Mesorhizobium shangrilense: one gene and its partner. The protein of the gene in region 2 binds, or shares a complex with, the protein of the main gene of each other region. Links are inferred from orthologs where the notes say so. Each region holds a gene or a part of one and is shown on either strand. Other genes may lie near its edges.

Evidence for each region.
Region 1: the proteins of eno (region 2) and PD284_RS18185 are in contact, whole or in part, in a solved structure (PDB 2FYM), measured with the Escherichia coli proteins. The link is inferred for Mesorhizobium shangrilense from one-to-one orthologs.

The regions. Positions count from the first base shown.
Region 1 is NZ_JAQGPN010000001.1:3,751,021-3,761,091, reverse strand. Bases 1,962-5,565 are described here. They hold PD284_RS18185 (Rne/Rng family ribonuclease), read right to left. Parts: upstream 5,189-5,565; coding sequence 2,162-5,188; downstream 1,962-2,161. Outside these bases: PD284_RS18195 (M48 family metalloprotease), read right to left, coding at 1-446; PD284_RS18190 (pyridoxal phosphate-dependent aminotransferase), read left to right, coding at 584-1,732; PD284_RS18180 (N-acetylmuramoyl-L-alanine amidase), read left to right, coding at 5,821-7,050; PD284_RS18175 (penicillin-binding protein 1A), read left to right, coding at 7,281-9,728. UniProt on the Escherichia coli protein: Endoribonuclease that plays a central role in RNA processing and decay. Required for the maturation of 5S and 16S rRNAs and the majority of tRNAs. Also involved in the degradation of most mRNAs.
Region 2 is NZ_JAQGPN010000001.1:2,904,112-2,913,505, reverse strand. The notes cover bases 6,468-9,394. They hold eno (phosphopyruvate hydratase), read right to left. Parts: upstream 8,605-9,394; coding sequence 7,330-8,604; downstream 6,468-7,329. Other genes in these bases: PD284_RS14015 (hypothetical protein), read right to left, coding at 9,261-9,394; PD284_RS14020 (PRC-barrel domain-containing protein), read right to left, coding at 8,791-9,153; PD284_RS14030 (FtsB family cell division protein), read right to left, coding at 6,729-7,055; pdhA (pyruvate dehydrogenase (acetyl-transferring) E1 component subunit alpha), read right to left, coding at 6,468-6,543. Outside these bases: lpdA (dihydrolipoyl dehydrogenase), read right to left, coding at 1-770; PD284_RS14060 (SGNH/GDSL hydrolase family protein), read right to left, coding at 785-1,426; PD284_RS14055 (HdeD family acid-resistance protein), read right to left, coding at 1,464-2,006; PD284_RS14050 (pyruvate dehydrogenase complex dihydrolipoamide acetyltransferase), read right to left, coding at 2,032-3,405; PD284_RS14045 (Uma2 family endonuclease), read right to left, coding at 3,407-4,021; PD284_RS14040 (pyruvate dehydrogenase complex E1 component subunit beta), read right to left, coding at 4,098-5,489; more of pdhA, read right to left, coding at 5,503-6,467. UniProt on the Escherichia coli protein: Catalyzes the reversible conversion of 2-phosphoglycerate (2-PG) into phosphoenolpyruvate (PEP). It is essential for the degradation of carbohydrates via glycolysis.

The DNA of each region.
Region 1 (10,071 bases), 850 kb from region 2 along the record:
GCACCCGCCAGGGACGCGCCGACGCCGAGCAGCCCGGCGACGATGGCCATGGTCTGGGCGCGCGCCAGCTGATCGCGCAGCCGCTCCTGGTGGCCGCCGGCGATGTGGCCGGCCTCATGGGCGAGTACGCCGATGATCTCGTTGGGCGTCTCGGCAGCCATCAGCGCGCCGGTATTGATGAAAATGCGCCGGCCGGCGACGAAGGCGTTGAAGCTCGATTCGTTGACCAGCACGATCTCGATGCCGGAATTGGCGAGGCCGGCGGCCTTGAGAATGGGGCGCGCATATTCGCGCACCAGTGCCTCGATCTCTGCATCCCGCACGATCGGCACGCTGCGCTGCTGGGCGAAGGAAGGCTGGATGGAGAACGCGAAAAGGGATGCGGCCACCGTCGCGCTGACGGCTAGGCGCGTCCAGGAGGCCAAGGATTTCGTCAGCTTCGCCATTTGAGCGCCCACTGGTAAACGAGCTGCATGGAAGTGAAAAGGGAAGAGCAGCCGATTCATCAACTTGTGATCCCCATATCAATCGGGCATTTGTGCGGCGCAAGGCGGACGCTCGGGATCCGCCCGGAGTTTCCCTCATGACTGTTGCACTCTCGAAACGCGGCGAGGTCGAGCCATTCCATGCCATGGACGTGCTTGCCGAGGCCAATCGGCTGCGGGCCGGCGGGACCCCAGTCATCTCGATGGCGGTAGGCCAGCCCTCCGACCCTGCGCCGCTTGCCGTGCGCGAGGCAGCGCAGCGGGCGCTGGTCGACGGCCGCATCGGTTATACAGATTCCCTCGGCACGGCATCGCTGCGGGCAGCCATCTCGAAGCATTACGCCGAGCACTACGGCGTCGATGTGCCGGCGTCGCGCATTGCGGTGACAACGGGTTCGTCGGCGGCGTTCAACCTCGCCTTCCTCACCATGTTCGATCCGGGTGACCGCGTGGCGATTGCCGCGCCCGGCTACCCGGCCTACCGCAACATCATGGCCGCGCTCGGCATCGACGTCGTCGAGATCGAGCTCGAAGGCGCACCCTTCCTGGATGCCGATCATCTCGCTGCAGCCTACGCCGAGAAGAAGCTCAAGGGCGTCCTGTTCGCCAGTCCCGCCAACCCGACTGGCGCACTGGTGCCGCCCGCGGAACTCGAACGGTTGGTGCGCACGGCGTCCGAACTGGACATCGCCGTCATCTCGGACGAGATCTACCACCGCCTGTCCTATGCCGGACCCGACGTCACCGCGCTGGCGTTCGACAACGATGTCACCGTCATCAACTCTTTCTCGAAATATTACTGCATGACTGGCTGGCGGATCGGCTGGATGGTGCTGCCGGAACGCCTGGTGCGGGCCGTGGAGCGAGTGCAGCAGAGCCTCTACATCTCGGCGCCGGAGCTTTCGCAGACCGCGGCCGTCGAGGCCTTCGGCGCCACCGAGGAGCTCGAGGCGGTCAAGGCGCGCTATGCCTGGAACAGGGATCTGCTCATGCAGCGGCTGCCCGAGCTGGGATTCACCCTGGCGGCTCCGATGGACGGCGCCTTCTACGCTTTCTGCGACGTCGCCAGGCTAACCAACGACAGCATGGAGTTTGCGCAAAAGATGCTCGCCGAGGCGCATGTGGCCGCTACGCCGGGGCGCGACTTTGATCCCCTGCAAGGGCATCGCTACATGCGGTTCTCCTATGCGGGCAGCCATGACGACATGGTCGAGGCGCTCGAACGTCTTGACCGATGGCTGCGCTGAAGGTTCGTCCCGCGCACTCGTTCCGTAAAAATTCCTGAAGCAAGCGACACGCTGTGACGGCGCGTCGGCCGTAAGCTGGTGCGGGCAGGGCCCCGTCGCTCGTGGCGGGCGCGATCCCGAACGCGGGCATTCGGTTGTCTTCGCGAAGCGGCAGGGCGCATCCACGCGCTGATACTGATCCGTGCACTGGGTTCCATGCTGGCATTCCCGGCAGACGCAGCATCGCATTCTGAACCCGGCCTCGGCCTCGCACCCGTCTGCATGTGGCCACCGGGGCGGACGAGAACGGCAATTCGACGCTCGGCTCATTCGCCCTGAACGCGCTGGCCCGGGCGATGAAGCCTCCACATTGGCGTCCACAATGTGAAAGGGCCTGCCGATGTCGGCAGGCCCTTTCAACTCAACGAGATAACGTCAGGCGCTGAGCTCTCAGAAGAAGCTCTTGCTGCGCTGCCACCATCCACCCTTCTTGGGCTTCGGCTCCCCTTCGGGCGCTGCCTCGGCTTCGGGCGTTGCCTCCGGCAGGTTCGCCACGGCTTCGGCAGGCTCAGTCGCCGGCCGTACGGCGTCGACCGATTCGATCACCTGCTTCGCAGGCGCTGCCGGCTCCGCAGCGGGCTCGCTCTCCACCTCCGCGGCAATGGCCGGGGCGGCATCGATGGCAGGCGCCTCAACCGTCTTCTTGCGGCTTGCGCGGGGCTTGCGCGCGGGCTTGGCCTCCGCAGTCGCCTCATCGGCGGCGGCGGGAGTCGCTGCCTTGCGGGAGCGCGTCGCGCGCTTCGGCTTCTCCGGGGCAGCTTCGACAACCGGTTCGGCAACGGGTTCGACGGCTGCCTCAGGGGCGGGGGCCTCCTCTGCTGCTGCTTCTACCGGGGCTGCAACCTCCACGGCGACTTCTGCGGCCTCAGGCGTCTCGTCGGCTGCGTCTTCCGCATCGGAGTCCGCACCGGCCTCGAGCTCGGAGACCTCAGTGCCGTCCTCGCGCCGGTTGCGCTTGCCGCCGCGCTTGCCGCGACGCCGCTTCTTGCGCTCGGCATCGGACACGGCCTCGGCGACCACTTCGCCGCCCGTGGCGGCCGCAGCCAAATCGGCCGCTTCTGCGCTTTCCTCGGGCTGGTCGTCGTTCGCCGCGGCGACGGGGTGCTCCGCGTCATCATGCGGCTGCTGGTCGTGCTCGTCGTGGTGATGCTCGTCGCGGTCGCGACCTCCGCGACGCCGACGGCGGCGGCGGCGCTTGCGGTCGCGGCCATGCTCGCCATCCTCGCGATGCGCACCGTCGTGGCGCTCGGCGTGCTGCTCGGACGGAGCCTCGGCGGCGGCGGTCTCCTCGACTTCCTCCTCGATCTCCTCGGCTGCTTCTGGTTCGTCATAGACCGGTGCGGGCAGGCTGGCCGGTTCGACGAAGTCGATCGGCTTCTCGGCGATTGCGCCCTTGAGGATCGCGTAGTGCTGGGCGCCAAGCGTCTCGTCGACATCGAGCGTGATGGTAAGCGCGAAGCGCCGCTCCAGTTCGGAAAGCGTGCTGCGCTTGTGATTGAGGACGTAGAGCGCCGTGGCCGCTGGGGTCTTGACGATCAGGTGGTTGCGCGAGTCCTTCAGCAGGAATTCCTCGATGGCGCGGACCACGAGCAGCGCCACGGACGAATCGGAGCGGACATGGCCCGTGCCGCCGCAGTGCGGGCAGGGCTTCATCGTCGATTCGAGCACTGAGGCGCGGATGCGCTGGCGGCTCATCTCCATCAGGCCGAAATGCGAGATGCGCCCGACTTGGATGCGCGCACGGTCGTTCTTCAGATGGTCCTTGAGACGCTTTTCGACCGCTCGGTTGTTCCGGTTCTCCTCCATGTCGATGAAGTCGATGACGATCAGTCCGGCAAGATCGCGCAGCCTCAGCTGCCGGGCGACTTCCTCCGCCGCCTCCAGATTGGTCTGGAGGGCGGTGTCCTCGATCGAGTGCTCCTTGGTCGAACGTCCGGAGTTCACGTCGATCGCAACCAGCGCCTCTGTCTGGTTGATGATGATGTAGCCGCCGCTCTTCAGCGTCACCTGCGGCTGAACCATGCGGTCCAGCTGGGCTTCGATGCCGTTGCGGGCGAAGATCGGCGTGGTGTCGCGGTAGGGCTGGACCACCTTCGCGTGGCTCGGCATCAGCATCCGCATGAAGTCCTTGGCCTCGCGGTAGCCTTCCTCGCCGGAGACCAGGATTTCGTCGATGTCCTTGTTGTAGAGGTCGCGCACCGAACGCTTGATGAGCGAGCCCTCCTCATAGACGAGGGCGGGCGCCGTCGATTGCAGCGTCAGGTTGCGGACGTTCTCCCACAGGCGCATCAGATATTCGTAGTCGCGCTTGATCTCGGCCTTGGTGCGGTTCTCGCCGGCGGTGCGCAGGATGACGCCCATGCCCTCCGGCACCTCGAGGTCCTTGACCACGTCCTTCAGCCGCTTGCGGTCCTGCGCGTTGGTGATCTTGCGCGAGATGCCGCCGCCGCGGGCGGTGTTCGGCATCAGGACGGAGTAGCGCCCGGCGAGCGACAGATAGGTGGTCAGCGCCGCGCCCTTGTTGCCCCGCTCCTCCTTGACGACCTGCACGAGCAGGATCTGGCGCCGCTTTATGACTTCCTGGATCTTGTACTGGCGGCGCAGCGGCTTGCGGCGGGCGTGAACCTCTTCCAGCGCATCCTCTGCACCGACCGATTCGACCTCATTCTCCTCGCTGGAGGCGTGGTTGACTTCCTCGACGCTGCCGCTGCGCGGCTCTACCTCGTTGGAAGCCTCGGCGGCGGGCTCCGAAACCACGTCGCCTTCAATCGCCGCAGCCATCGATTTGCCGCCATCTTCGGTCGCCGGCTGGCCATCGGCCTCGCTCTCGGCCGGTTCGGCCTGCGCTTCCGCATCGGCGGCGTCGGATACTGCAGTTTCTGCGGTCTCGTCGGTGTCCGTCTCTTCGTGGCTCGCTTCAATCGTCTCGCTCGCCTCGAACTCCTCGATCGGCGCGATCTCGTCCGAAGCATCGCCGGAAGAATCGCTGTCGGCATCCTCCGTCGCCGCTGCCTGGGCGGCGTCGCCGTTGCGGTCGCGTCCGCGTCCGCGGCGCTTGCGCCGTCCGCGTCCACGATCCTGGCGCTCCTCGCCGTCGCTGTCCTCGTCGTCGTCCTCGTCGGCGCGAGCCTGAGCGGCTTCGGCCTTCAGAAGCGCCTGACGGTCTGCGACGGGGATCTGGTAGTAGTCGGGATGGATTTCGCTGAAGGCCAGGAAGCCGTGCCGGTTCCCGCCATACTCGACGAAGGCGGCCTGAAGCGAAGGTTCGACCCGCGTCACGCGGGCAAGATAGATGTTGCCTCTGAGTTGTTTCTTGTCCTGGGACTCGAAATCGAATTCTTCGATGCGGTTACCGCGGACGACGATGACTCGCGTTTCCTCCGGGTGGGAGGCGTCTATCAGCATTTTGTTGGGCATTATCGATTATCTCCCCAGCGCCCAAGTGCCGAGGCAATCCGGGAGAGACTCCCAGGATGCCTTCTGACAAGGGGCCGGACCAAATTGTGCCCGCCGGTCGCTGCTCACTACGCGCGACGAACATGGCGCCGCCGGCGCGCAGAGCGCCGGACCGGTCCGTCATGTTCGAGTGTGCACGTGGGGTCATCGCGTACCTTGCGGACAATTTACCAAAGCCCGGCATCGCCGGACCAGCTCATGCTCACGAAGAGCCGGCGCGAAACGTTGCCGTTCCGGCCGTTTTTCCTCACATTCAGGGTTCCGCGTCACCGGAACGCCTTGAAGAAATCTGTCGGGGTCACCTGACGCCGCTGCCGCATCCGTGACGGAAACCGCCTGTTCCTCACCTCGCCACAATCTTCAGCTGTAGGCGGATGCGGGTCGGGCATTGCAGTGATCCAATGTCGCTTTTATGATTTGCCGGCGATCATGGCAACCCAAATTCGGCGACGCGGCACACTGCCTTTCCGTCGCGTCATGCCGGCTGAAAAGGCTTGGTTAACCTTACGAGGCTACCAATCGTTAATTGATTGCGCCCGTTTTCGCGGAGGCACGTCCGCAGCAACACTGCCGGTAGGTCAGGCAACACTGATATGGGAAGCGCCGTGTCGGTTGAGAAGCACAAGGGATATCTTTTGCGGAATTTGGTGTTTCTGGCGCTTGTCCTGTTTGCGACGTTGCTCGCCGGAGTTCCTGCAGCGCGCGCGACTTCGCTTGAAGCGCATGCGTATAAGATCGCGGGCGACGCCTCTCGCGTGCGGATTGTGATGCAGTTCGACCGCGAGCCGGAACCGCGGTGGTTCCTGCTGCGCGGACCGCATCGACTCGTGGTCGACCTTCCCGAGACCACGTTCCGGCTCGACCACGCTGACCTGAAGCCGCACGGCCTCGTGGCGAACGCGCGCTTCGGCGCCGTCAAGGGCGGAGTGTCCCGGCTGGTCATTTCCGCCAAGGGGCCGTTCTCGGTCGAGAAGGTCGATGTACTTCCAAACGAAGACGCCAAGGGTTACCGCTTGGCGATAGACCTGGTGTCCGTATCCGCCGCGGCGTTCGACCAGGCGCTTGCCGATCAGGCGCTCGTTACCGCCTCCAGCCAGTCGACGCCGAAGACGGAACGGCTGCCCGAGGCGTCGAAGCGGTTTGTCATCGTCCTGGATCCCGGCCACGGGGGTGCCGACGGCGGGGCGGAAGGGGCGGCCGGCACGGTCGAGAAGGCCGTGACGCTGGCCTTCGCGAAGGAGCTCCGCGAAGTCCTTGAGGCTACGGGAAAATACGATGTCTCGATGACGCGCGAATCGGACCAGTTCCTGCGCCTTGACGACCGGGTGCGCATCGCGCGCGAGCGGAGCGCCGACCTTTTGGTGTCCATCCACGCGGACACGATCAACCTGAAAGGGATTCGGGGAGCCACCGTCTACACCGTTTCGGACAAGGCGTCCGACCCGGAGGCCGAGGCGCTGGCGATTCGCGAAAATCTCGCCGATCAGGTCGCCGGCATCGACATTCAGGAGGCCGACACCGAGGTCGCTGACATCCTCGTCGACCTGATCCGCCGCGAGACCCACAGCTTTTCGATCCGTTTCGCCCGCACGCTGGTCGGCGAACTGACGCACTCCATCGGCGTGATCAACAATCCCCACCGCTTCGCCGGCTTCAGGGTTCTGAAGGCGCCGGACGTGCCGTCGGTGCTTGTGGAACTGGGCTACCTGTCGAACGCCAAGGACGAAAAACTGCTGCAGGACGCGGACTGGCGCCGAAAAGCGGCCGAAAGCATCTCCAAGGCGGTGGCAATATTCGCGGGGAGCCGCGCCGGAGCGGGTTGACTGGAGGAGCCTTCCGCCTTTTCTGGGAGCGCCGGCCGCTCCTTGCAGCGTTGCCGGACGACCACACGAACGCAAATGTTGCAACGACTGCCAGATGAAGCTTGCGCTTCGCCGCATTTTCCCCACATCGGCGAACGAAGGATGTAGGGATTGAAAGTCGCGATGATTTCCGGGCGAGGGGAAGTCGCTCGTGGCCCTAAGGGCGTTGCGCAGAATCGACTGGAGCGGGCATGATCAGGCTCATTGGCTATTTCTTCGGCATCGGCACGATGCTGGCGCTGCTGGTTGCAGCGGGAGTAGCCGTTTATGTCGGCCATCTGACGAAGGAACTGCCCGATTACGAGGTGCTCGCCAATTACGAGCCGCCCGTGACGACGCGCGTGCATGCGTCCGACGGCTCGCTGATGGGCGAGTTCGCCAAGGAGCGTCGCCTCTACCTGCCCATCCAGGCCGTGCCTGACCGCGTGAAGGCCGCGTTCCTGTCGGCCGAGGACAAGAATTTTTACACCCACCCGGGCATCGACGTGACCGGCCTCTTCCGCGCCGTCGTCACCAATTTCCGCAACATGGGCTCGGGACGCCGCCAGGTCGGCGCGTCGACCATCACGCAGCAGGTCGCGAAAAACTTCCTTCTGACCGCCGACCAGACCTACGAACGCAAGATCAAGGAGATGATCCTCTCCTTCCGGATCGAGCAGGCCTATTCGAAGGATCGGATCCTCGAACTCTACCTGAACGAGATTTTCTTCGGCCTGGGTGCTTACGGCATCGCCGGTGCGTCGCTCACCTACTATGACAAGTCGGTCAACGAGCTGACCGTGGCCGACGCGGCCTATCTGGCGGCGCTGCCCAAGGGGCCGTCGAACTATCATCCGTTCCGCCAGACGGAGCGCGCCGTCGAGCGCCGCAACTGGGTCATCGACCAGATGGTCGAGAACGGCTACGTGACGCGCGAGGAAGGCGACAAGGCCAAGGCGGAGCCGCTCGGCGTGTCGCCGCGCCGCAACGGCACCTACCTGTTTGCCGGCGAGTATTTTACGGAAGAGGTGCGACGGGAACTCATCGCGCGCTACGGCGTCGATGCGCTCTACGAGGGCGGTCTTTCTGTCCGCACCACGCTCGATCCCCATCTTCAGCTCATCGCCCGCAAGTCGCTCCAGGACGGGCTGGTCAAGTTCGACCGCTTGCGCGGCTATCGCGGTCCGAAGGACCACGTCGAGATTTCGGGCGATTGGGGCGAAGCGGTCGGCAAGGTCAAGGGGCTGGACGACGTGCCCGAGTGGCGTCTCGCGGTGGTGCTGGAGAGCTCCGGTTCTGGCCTGTCGATCGGCCTGCAGCCGAAACGCCTTGTATCCGGCGCACTCGAGGACAAGCGCGAGACCGGCATGGTTTCAGTCGAGGACATGACCTGGGCGATGCGCCACGTGGTCGACGGCAAGCGCGTCAAGGCCAAGTCACCGGCCGACGTGCTGAAGCCCGGCGACGTCGTTTTCGTCGAGAAGAAGGAAGGTTCGGAAACCGGCTACGAGTTGCGGCAATCGCCCGAGGTCTCGGGCGGCATGGTCGCCATGGATCCGCACACCGGCCGCGTGCTGGCCATGGTCGGCGGCTTCTCCTACGCTGAATCGGAGTTCAATCGCGCCACACAGGCGATGCGCCAGCCCGGTTCCTCGTTCAAGCCGATCGTCTACGCGGCGGCGCTGGACAACGGCTATACGCCCGCCTCGGTCATCATGGACGGCCCGATCACCATCACGACGGGCACCACGACATGGACCCCGAAGAACTACGACGGCAAGGCCGCAGGCCCGTCGACGCTGCGCAACGGCATCGAGCGATCGCGCAACCTGATGACGGTCCGCCTCGCCAACGACATGGGCATGAAGATCGTCGCCGAATATGCCGAGCGATTCGGCGTCTACGATCGCCTCGCGCAGTATCTGCCGATGGCCCTGGGGTCGGGTGAGACGACTGTGATGCGGATGGTTTCGGCCTATTCGATCATGGCCAACGGCGGCCGGCAGATCCGGCCCTCGCTTATCGACCGCATCCAGGACCGCTACGGCAAGACCGTCTACAAGCATGACGAGCGCGGCTGCGAGGGTTGCGTCGCCGAGACATGGACCGGCCAGACCGAACCCGAACTCATCGACAACGCCGAGCAGGTGCTCGATCCGATGACGGCCTACCAGATCACCTCCATGATGGAAGGTGTCGTGCTGCGCGGCACGGCGACCACCCTTGCGGAGCTTGGCCGCCCGATCGCAGGCAAGACCGGCACCACAAATGACGAGAAGGACGCGTGGTTCGTGGGCTACACGCCCAACCTCGCGGTCGGCCTCTACCTCGGCTACGACAAGCCTCAGAATCTCGGCAAGGGCGCGACCGGCGGCGGTCTTGCCGCGCCGGTCTTCAAGGCGTTCATGGCCGAGGCGATGAAGGACGTGCCCGTCGTGGACTTCAAGGTGCCGGAGGGCATGAAGCTCATCTCCATCAACCGCAAGACCGGCATGCAGGCCGAGGCCGGCGGCGAAGGCACCATCGTCGAGGCGTTCAAGCCCGGCACCGGCCCCGCCGACAGCTATTGGGTCATCGGCATGGAAGGCGAGGAGGGCGGCGGCCCGATCTCGTCGGAAGCCCGCAAGGCGGTGACGGAGTCGGCCGGCGGCCTCTACTGAGGCGGCTTAGCCTTGGTCATTTGGTCATGTTGATGGGCCGGCCACGCCGGCCCATTTTGCTTTACAGGTCCGGACGCGGTCCCTATGTATCGCGCCCACCATTGGGCTGCGGCCCGAACCATCAGGACACGATCCGGGAATGCGTACCGAAACCGAGAATTTGGTCGACGAAATCAAGCAGGCGATTGCCCTGCTGAGGAGGCATCTTTGACTGGGACCAGGCGCTGAAGCGACTGGACTATCTCAACATGCGCGCGGAAGACCCCGCGCTGTGGAACGACCCGCAGGAAGCGCAGAACCTGATGCGGGAACGTCAGAGCCTCGATGACAATGTCCGAGCTAT
Region 2 (9,394 bases):
TTGGCGTCGAGCAGGATCTTCATGCCCTGCTTCTCGAACTGCTTCTGCGCGAACTTGGAGACTTCCGCGTCCTCCACCGGCATCACCTGCGGCAGCAGCTCGACCACCGTCACGTCCGCGCCCATCGTCCGGTAGAAGCTGGCGAACTCGATGCCGATCGCACCCGACCCCATCACGAGGAGCGACTTCGGCATCTCCTTCGGCACCATCGCCTCAAAGTAGGTCCAGATCAGCTTGCCGTCCGGCTCGATGCCGGGCAGAGCGCGCGGCCGTGCGCCGGTCGCCACGATGATGTGCTTGGCCGTGTATGCGCCCTCGCCCTTGGTGCCCTTCGGCGCGGGATGTTGCGGCTCCATCGGCTTCTTCGACGTCTTCGACACCACGATCTCGCCGGGCTGCGCGCCCGCCGGCGCCTTGGTCAGCTTGGCCTCGCCCCAGATCACGTCGACCTTGTTCTTCTTCATGAGGAAGCCGACGCCGCCATTGAGCCTCGCCGACACCTTTCGCGAGCGGTCGACGACCGCAGCCGTGTCGGCGGTCACCGTCCCGTCGATCTTGAGGCCGTAGTCCCTGGCGTGTTCGGCAAAATGCTTGATCTCGGCCGAGCGCAGCAGCGCCTTGGTCGGGATGCAGCCCCAGTTGAGGCAGATTCCGCCAAGGTGCTCCCGCTCCACGATCGCCGTCTTGAAGCCGAGCTGGGCCGAGCGCACGGCAGTGACATAGCCGCCCGGGCCCGAGCCGATGATGATGACGTCGTAGGATTCAGCCACAATAACAGTCCTTCTCAGATTCCCAGCGTCGCCTTGACGAGCGGGGCAATGCCCTTGCCGATCGCGCGGGTGTTTTCGGCGTCGAGGTGCACGCCGTCCACCGGGGTCGTCTGCGCCACCGTGCCGGCGTCGAAGAAGCCGCAGCCGAGCTGCTCGGCGTACTGACGGTAGGCCTTGGCGAGATGGGTCGACGACACGTTGGCGCCCTCGAAATATTCGGAGAACTCGACATTGTCCGTGCGGGTCACCGGCGGCGGCGACACCATGATGACCTCTGGCGCCGGCGCCTCGAAGAAGTAGGTGTGATTGCGGACTATTTTCACCAGGCGCGCCATGCCGTTGGCGGCGACGAAGGCGCGACCGTGAACCCACGGCTTCATGTCATTGGCGCCGAGCATGATGATGACGAGGTCGAGCGGCGAATGGGTGGCAAGGCTAGTGGGCAGCGTGCTGGCGCCGTTGCGGTCCTCCGCGACCAGCTTGTCGTCGAAGGCGGTCGTGCGGCCGTTCAGGCCGTCCTCGATGACGTGGGCAGCGTTGCCGAGTTCTGCCTGCAGGACGTTCGACCAACGGTCCTCGAAGCGATGACGCGCCAGTTTCCCCGCATCGTACCCCCAGGTCAGGGAATCCCCGTAGCAAAGTATGTTCTTCAAGATGTTCCCCCAGTCTTGTGTCTATGTGCCTTGGCGAGCGTCATGCCCTGCGCAAGCCGAGCCCCACCATCAGCAGGAAGATGCCGTTCGACAAGAGCTCGATCGCGAGCAGGACGCCGAGGATTGTCGTGGCGGACCATGGATAGTCTGCAAAGATCATCACGCCGAGCAGGATGGAGATGATGCCGGAGGCCAGCGCCCAGCCCCAGCCCGACACCGGGCGCAGCGAAAAGGCGTAAAGCACCTTCACGACGCCGAGCACGAGGAACAGCACGGCGACCAGCATGGTGAGCGAGAGCGCCCCTGCGGCCGGATTGAACAGCAGCGAAATGCCGACAACGGTCGTCAGCAGGCCAAGCAGCAGAGACCACAGGAACCCAGACCAGCCGCGGTCTCCGAACGCCTGGATGATCTGAAGGATACCGAAGATCAGGAACGTCCATCCGGCGAGCATGACCGCGGCAAGCGTCGCCGCAAAGGGATTTGCGAGCGCCAGAATGCCACCGATGAGGGAAATGACGCCGAGGATCGCAAGCCAGACCCAGGACCTTCTCCGACCTTGCACCTGTTCACCCGTGGACATGCCAGTTCCCTCCTGTTTGGTTTTCCTAGACGAGCATCCCCATCGGGTTCTCGATGTACCGCTTGAATGCGCCGAGCAGTTCCGCGCCGAGCGCGCCATCGACCGCGCGATGGTCGGTCGAGAGCGTCACCGACATGATCGTGGCGACCTTGATCTCGCCGTTCCTCACGACGGCCCGCTCCTCGCCGGCGCCCACCGCAAGGATCGTCGCATGCGGAGGATTGATGACGGCCGCAAAATCCTTGATGCCGAACATGCCGAGATTGGAAACGGCAGTGGTGCCGCCCTGGTATTCTTCCGGCTTCAGCTTGCGCGTCTTGGCGCGCGCGGCCATGTCCTTCATCTCGTTGGAGATGGCGGACAGCGTCTTCAGCTCGGCCTTGCGCACGATCGGCGTGATCAGCCCGCCGGGAATGGAGACGGCGACGCCGACATCGGCGTGCTTGTGCTTCACCATCGCGCTCTCGGTCCACGAAGCGTTCGCATCCGGAACCTCCATCAACGCCATGGCCATCGCCTTGATGATCATGTCGTTGACCGACAGCTTGTAGGTCGGCTGGTCGCCCTTGTCGGTCTTCTTCACGGGGGCAGCGTCGTTGAGCTGCTTGCGCAGCGCCAGCAGCGCATCGATATCGCAGTCGAGCGTGAGGTAGAAATGGGGAACGGTGCTTTTCGCCTCAACCAGCCGCCGCGCGATGGTCTTGCGCATGTTGTCGTGCGGGACGAGCTCGTAGGAGTCCTGCTCGAACAGCTTTAGGACCGCATCGTCCGACATCGGCTTGGGCGCAACAGACCCCTGGGTGGGCTGTACGGCAGGCGCAGCAGCGGCCTTGGCGCCGCCGCCGGCGATGGCTGCCTCAACGTCGGCCTTGACCACGCGTCCGCGCGGTCCCGAGCCTTTCACGGCGGAAACGTCAACACCGGCGTCCTTTGCAATGCGCCGCGCCAGAGGCGAGGCAAAGCTGCGCTCGCCGGACCCGTTGGTCGAAGCGGCGGGAGCAGCGGCAGCGGCGGGCGCGGCCTGCGACGCCGCTGCAGTCTGCTTGGGCGTCTCGGCGCTCGCAGCTTCCGGCTTGGCGGCCGTGTCCTTTGCGGGGGTCGCTTCCGCCTTCGCGCCTGCGCCGTTGCCGCCCTTTGCGGCAGCGCCGGCGTCCTCGCCTTCTCCGGCCAGGATGGCGATAAGCGCGTTCACCTTGACGCCCTCGGTCCCGGCCGGCACGACGAGCTTGGCGACGGTGCCCTCGTCCACGGCCTCGACTTCCATCGTCGCCTTGTCGGTCTCGATCTCGGCGATGACGTCGCCCGGCGAAACCTTGTCGCCTTCCTTGACGAGCCACTTGGCGAGATTGCCTTCCTCCATCGTCGGGGAGAGGGCCGGCATGGTGATGTTGATGGGCATTCTATCTGTCTCCCACGAAAAGGTGCTGCGGGTCCTCGTTCAGACCCAGCGGGCGATCGAGCGGCCACAAGTCGGCGAGCGAAAACGAGATGGCATCGAACGGCGGCGCGCTCACCAGGTCGTCGGAGCGCCAGAAACCGACCGGTAGCCACCCGCCATTGTTCAACTCAAGTACTTCAAGCGCTTGCACGCGCGGATCCAGAAACCAGAGATGGCCGACGCTCTGCATCGCATAGATGCGCGACTTTGCCGTGCGGTCGCGGCGCTCGGTGGACGCCGAAAGCACTTCGCAGACCCAATCCGGCGCGATCTCGATGTATGCGGAATCCGGCAACGAAGGCATTCGATCCCGCCGCCAACCGGCTATGTACGGCACGACGACATGCTTCCCCAGATGGAGTTCCGGTTCGACGACGAAGATCCACCCTCCCGGGCCGCTGCCACCGAACTGATAAGGTTCTCCAAGTTTCGCGCCCAACGCATATGCCGCAACGCCATGCCTCGGCGAAGGTCGCGGATGGGTGACAAGCTCCCCCTCGATGATCTCCGCCACCAGATGTGGCGGGACCGCTTCCAGATCGGCATACGTCGCGCGCCTTTTGCCCGCTTCGGCCATTGCGATCAGCCCGGTTGCAAGGAACTCGACGGCGCCAGCATCCGGCGAAGGTCCGGCGCCGTCAACATCATCACGCTCAGCGGTACGTAACGGCCTTCACCGCAGCGACGACCTCGCCGACATTAGGCAGCGCCAGTTTCTCGAGGTTCGCGGCATACGGCATCGGCACGTCCTTGCCGGCAATGGTGATCACCGGCGCGTCGAGGAAGTCGAACGCCCGCTGCGACACCTGGTTGGCGATGAAGTCGCCGACCGAGGACTGCGGGAAGCCTTCCTCCACCACCACGAGACGATTGGTCTTCTTCACCGATGCGACGATGGTGTCGAGGTCCATCGGCCGGATGGTCCTGAGATCGATGATCTCGGCATCGATGCCCATGCCGGCGAGTTCGGCTTCCGCCTTCACCAGGTAGGTCATGCCGATGCCCCAGGACACCAGCGTCACGTCCTTGCCCGGCTTGTGGATGCGCGCCTTGCCGATCGGCAGCACGAAATCGTCGAGCTTCGGCACATCGAAGCTCTGTCCATAGAGAATCTCGTTCTCGAGGAAGATCACCGGGTTCGGGTCGCGGATCGCCGCCTTGAGCAAGCCCTTGGCGTCGGCCGCGCTGTAGGGCTGGACAACCTTGAGGCCCGGTATGTGCCCGAACCAGGCCGCGTAGTCCTGGCTGTGCTGGGCCGCCACGCGCGCAGCCGCACCGTTCGGCCCGCGGAACACGATCGGCGCGCCCATCTGGCCGCCCGACATGTAGAGCGTCTTGGCCGCGGAGTTCACGATCTGGTCGATCGCCTGCATGGCGAAGTTGAAGGTCATGAACTCGACGATCGGCTTCAGGCCCGCCATGGCGGCGCCGACGCCGACGCCGGCAAAGCCGTGCTCGGTGATCGGGGTATCCACGACGCGGCGTGGGCCGAACTCCTGCAGGAGCCCCTGCGTGATCTTGTAGGCGCCCTGGTATTCGGCGACCTCTTCGCCCATGACGAAGACGTCGGGATCACGCCGCATCTCTTCGGCCATCGCGTCGCGCAGTGCTTCGCGCACCGTCATCGACACCATTTCCGTTCCCGCCGGAATGTCTGGATCGGCGGCGGCCTCGGCCTTCGGCGCGGCCGGAACAGGGGCCGCAGTCTCCGGTTTGGACGCCTCTTCGGCAACGGGCTTCGCAGCCGCGGCAGGAGCCTCGGCCCTTGCCGGCGCGGCCTTGCCGATGTCGTCGGCGCTTTCGCCGTCCTGCAGCAGCACCGCGATCGGCGTGTTGACCTTCACGCCTTCGGCGCCCTCGGCCACGAGCAGCTTGCCCAGTGTGCCTTCGTCGACGGCTTCCACTTCCATGGTTGCCTTGTCGGTCTCGATTTCGGCGATGACGTCACCCGCGGAGACCTTGTCGCCTTCCTTCTTCAGCCACTTCGAAAGGTTGCCCTCTTCCATGGTCGGGGAGAGAGCGGGCATGAGGATGTCGATCGGCATGTTTCGCCCTCCCTCAGAGATACACGTCGGTCCAGAGCTCGGACACATCCGGCTCGGGATCGGTCTGGGCGAAGTCGGCGGAGTCGGCGACGACGTCGCGCACTTCCTTGTCGATCGCCTTCAGCTCGTCTTCGGTCGCCCACTTCTTGCCGATGACGCGCGCCTTCACCTGCTCGATCGGATCCTGCTCCGACCGCATCTTCTGCACCTCTTCCTTGGTGCGGTACTTGGCCGGGTCGGACATCGAGTGGCCGCGATAGCGGTAGGTGAGCATCTCGAGGATGATCGGGCCCTTGCCGGAACGCGCCCAGTCCGCCGCCAGTTCGCCCGCGGCCTTGACAGCGCGCACGTCCATGCCATCCACCTGGATGCCGGGGATGCGGAAGGAGAGGCCGCGCTGCGAGAAATCGGTCTCGGCGGATGAGCGGGTCACCGACGTGCCCATGGCGTAGCGGTTGTTCTCGATCACGTAGATCACCGGCAGCTTCCACAGCGAGGCCATGTTGAAGCTCTCGTAGACCTGCCCCTGGTTGGCCGCACCGTCGCCGAAGAAGGTCAGGCAGATGTTCTTGCTTTCCCGATACCTGTTGGCGAAGGCGAGGCCGGTGCCGAGCGAAACCTGCGCGCCGACGATGCCGTGGCCGCCATAAAAGTTCTTCTCCTTGGAGAACATGTGCATGGAGCCGCCCTTCCCCTTGGAATAGCCGCCCTTGCGCCCCGTCAGTTCGGCCATCACGCCGCGCGGAGTCATGTCCATCGCCAGCATGTGGCCATGGTCGCGATATGCGGTAATCATCTGATCACCCTCGATCAGCGACATCTTCAGGCCGGTGACAACCGCTTCCTGACCGATGTAGAGGTGACAGAAGCCGCCGATGAAGCCCATGCCATAGAGCTGGCCGGCCTTCTCCTCAAAGCGCCGGATAAGGAGCATGTCGCGATAGGCGCGAAGCTCTTCTTCCTTGGTGAATTCGACTGGTTTTGGCGCTGTCGGCGCCGCTGGTGATCTGTCAGACTTGGCTTTCGCCGGCGCTTTTCGAGCGGCAGTCGCCATTCTACACTCCCTATCGTGCGTCTCGTCCCGGAGAGCAAAAGGGAGTTCCAGCAAGGCTGCCTCCCCTTTGAATTTAGGAAAGGCTAACACGCAAAGCGGTCGTCGGCCATGCCGAAAAACGCATGGCTGTCATGCTTTTAACTCGTTAGAATGATTAAACTTCTTGGTGCTTAACCAACTTTCGGTTAATTGACAAAAGCCTCGTCGAGCATGATGACGACCTCGTCGGGCTTCGACATGCTGAGCGCCCGCCGCGCGTACTCGTCGAGCATGTCCTTCTCTAGGTTGCCGTCCCTCAGCAGGTTCGCGCGACGCTCGATATGGATCCGTTCGTCGTGCAACTTCTCGAGCCGAGCGGTCAACTCTGTGCGGCGTTGCTCGAGCTGGTGCTTCGAATTGATGCCGTATTCGCCATTATAGGTGTGATAGCCGAAATAGGCGAGAAACGCGGCGCACACTGTCGGCAGGATCAGACGGCCGGTATTTCTGTTCTTGTGATGACGTGTCCACATCGCCGAATATCCATGCGGGAACCTCCCTTGTCGCCCGGACATGCTTAATGGACAGTTACGGACAGGCGGCCCTGGGGTGGGCCCGCCGCTTTCTTTTATGCGCTTGGCGCGGGCTGTGCCTTTTGGACCCAGTCGCCACTTGCTCCAACCGGTGCAGCGGTGGGCGCGCTACGCACGAAAGAAAAGAGCCCGCCCCCATGAGGGAGCGGGCCGCTTGATGACGTGAAGTTGGTGAGCGCAGAGCGTCCGCGGGCAATCCCACGGACTGACGCGATCACGCCCTAAGGATGGAAGCGCCGGCGTACTTCGCCTGCTTGCCCAGCTCTTCCTCGATGCGGATGAGCTGGTTGTATTTCGCCAGCCGGTCGGAGCGGGCCAGCGAGCCGGTCTTAATCTGTCCGCAGTTCGTGGCGACCGCGAGGTCGGCGATGGTGGAGTCCTCGGTCTCGCCCGAGCGATGGGACATCACCGCCGTGTAGCGCGCCTTGTGAGCGGTCTCGACCGCGTCGAGCGTCTCCGACAGCGAGCCGATCTGGTTCACCTTGACGAGAATCGAATTGGCGACGCCCATCTTGATGCCGTCGCGCAGGCGTGCCGAATTGGTGACGAAGAGGTCGTCGCCGACGAGCTGCACCTTGTCGCCGCAGAGATCGGTCAGGTACTTCCAGCCGTCCCAATCGTCCTCGGCCATGCCGTCCTCGATCGAGATGATCGGATAGTCAGCCGCCAGCTTGGCGAGATACTTGGCCTGCGCCTTCGGGTCACGCGTCTTCTTCTCGCCTTCGTAGACGTAGGCTCCGTCCTTGAAGAACTCGGTCGCGGCGCAATCGAGCGCAAGAGCGATTTCCTCGCCCGGCTTGAAGCCGGCCTTCTCGATCGAAGCCATGACGAAGTCGAGCGCGGCCTGCGCGCTCTTCAGGTTGGGCGCGAAGCCGCCCTCGTCACCCACATTCGTGTTGTGGCCGGCGTCCTTCAGGCCCTTCTTCAGCGTGTGAAAGATCTCCGATCCCCAACGCACGGCGTCGCGCAGCGACGGGGCACCCACCGGCATGATCATGAATTCCTGGAAGTCGATGGGATTGTCGGCGTGGGCGCCGCCATTGATGATGTTCATCATCGGCACCGGCAGCACGCGGGCGTTCGGGCCGCCGACATAGCGGTAGAGCGGCAGGCCGGAGGCCTCGGCAGCTGCCTTGGCGACCGCGAGCGACACGCCCAGGATGGCGTTGGCGCCGAGCCGGCTCTTGTTCGGCGTGCCGTCGAGATCGATCATGGTCTGGTCGATATGGAGCTGGCCCTCGGCCTCCATGCCGCCGATCGCCTCAAAAATCTCGCCGTTGACTGCATCTACGGCCTTCTGGACACCCTTGCCGAGGTAGCGCTTGCCGCCGTCGCGCAGCTCGACTGCCTCGTGGGCGCCCGTCGAGGCGCCGGACGGCACCGCCGCGCGGCCCATCGAGCCGTCTTCCAGCACCACGTCGACTTCAACCGTCGGGTTTCCACGGCTGTCCAGAATTTCGCGGCCGACGATGTCGACAATGGCGGTCATATTGAGCCCTCCGGAAAAAACCGTGTGAAAAACGCGCTCCTCTTAACTGAAGCACGCCAAAACTCAATGCACACCGAAGGAATTCGCGGTGAATCACGCCGACGGATGCGCACAAAGAAGCGGCCGGGTAATCGCCCGGCCGCGTCCGCCGCACCTCGCTATGGGGTCAGAACCGGTATGTGGTCATTACCAATAGGGTTCGATCTTGAAATACGCGTAGGAAGCGTCGCGAGCTTCCTGGCCGTCATTGCCGGTCAATTCGGCAACCGAGTAGGCCGGAGCCGCCTGCAGCTGTTCCTTGGAGAAGGGAACGACGTAGCCGCCCGTGTTGGCCTGATAGTCCAGCGCGGACCAGGGAATGGCGTGGAACTTTTCGCCAATTCCCAGAAAGCCGCCGAAGCCTATGACGGCAAACATGATGCCGTTGGACAGCTTGTCGAGCATGACGTCCTCGATCGTACCGATGTTCTGGCCGGCCGTGTTGTAGACCGCCGTCCCGATCACCTTCGTTGCTGGAATGGCGGCTGTGTGCCCGGAATGGGTGGTCATGGTGGCGCTCCTTGGAGTTTCATTTCGATGTGAGCACAATGACGAGCCCTCGGGAAAAGTTCCGGTTTCGTCGCCGTGAATACTGCCGCCATTATTGGATGCGCCGCTCAGTAGCCCCGGGGCGGAACGAAGAGGCAGATCGTTCGCGAGCGGTCTTCGCCGGCCACCGAGCACCAGTGGAATTCTCCATCCGGTGACTGCTTTATACGCGCGTCAGCATAGCTCACCACCTCGCCCGTAT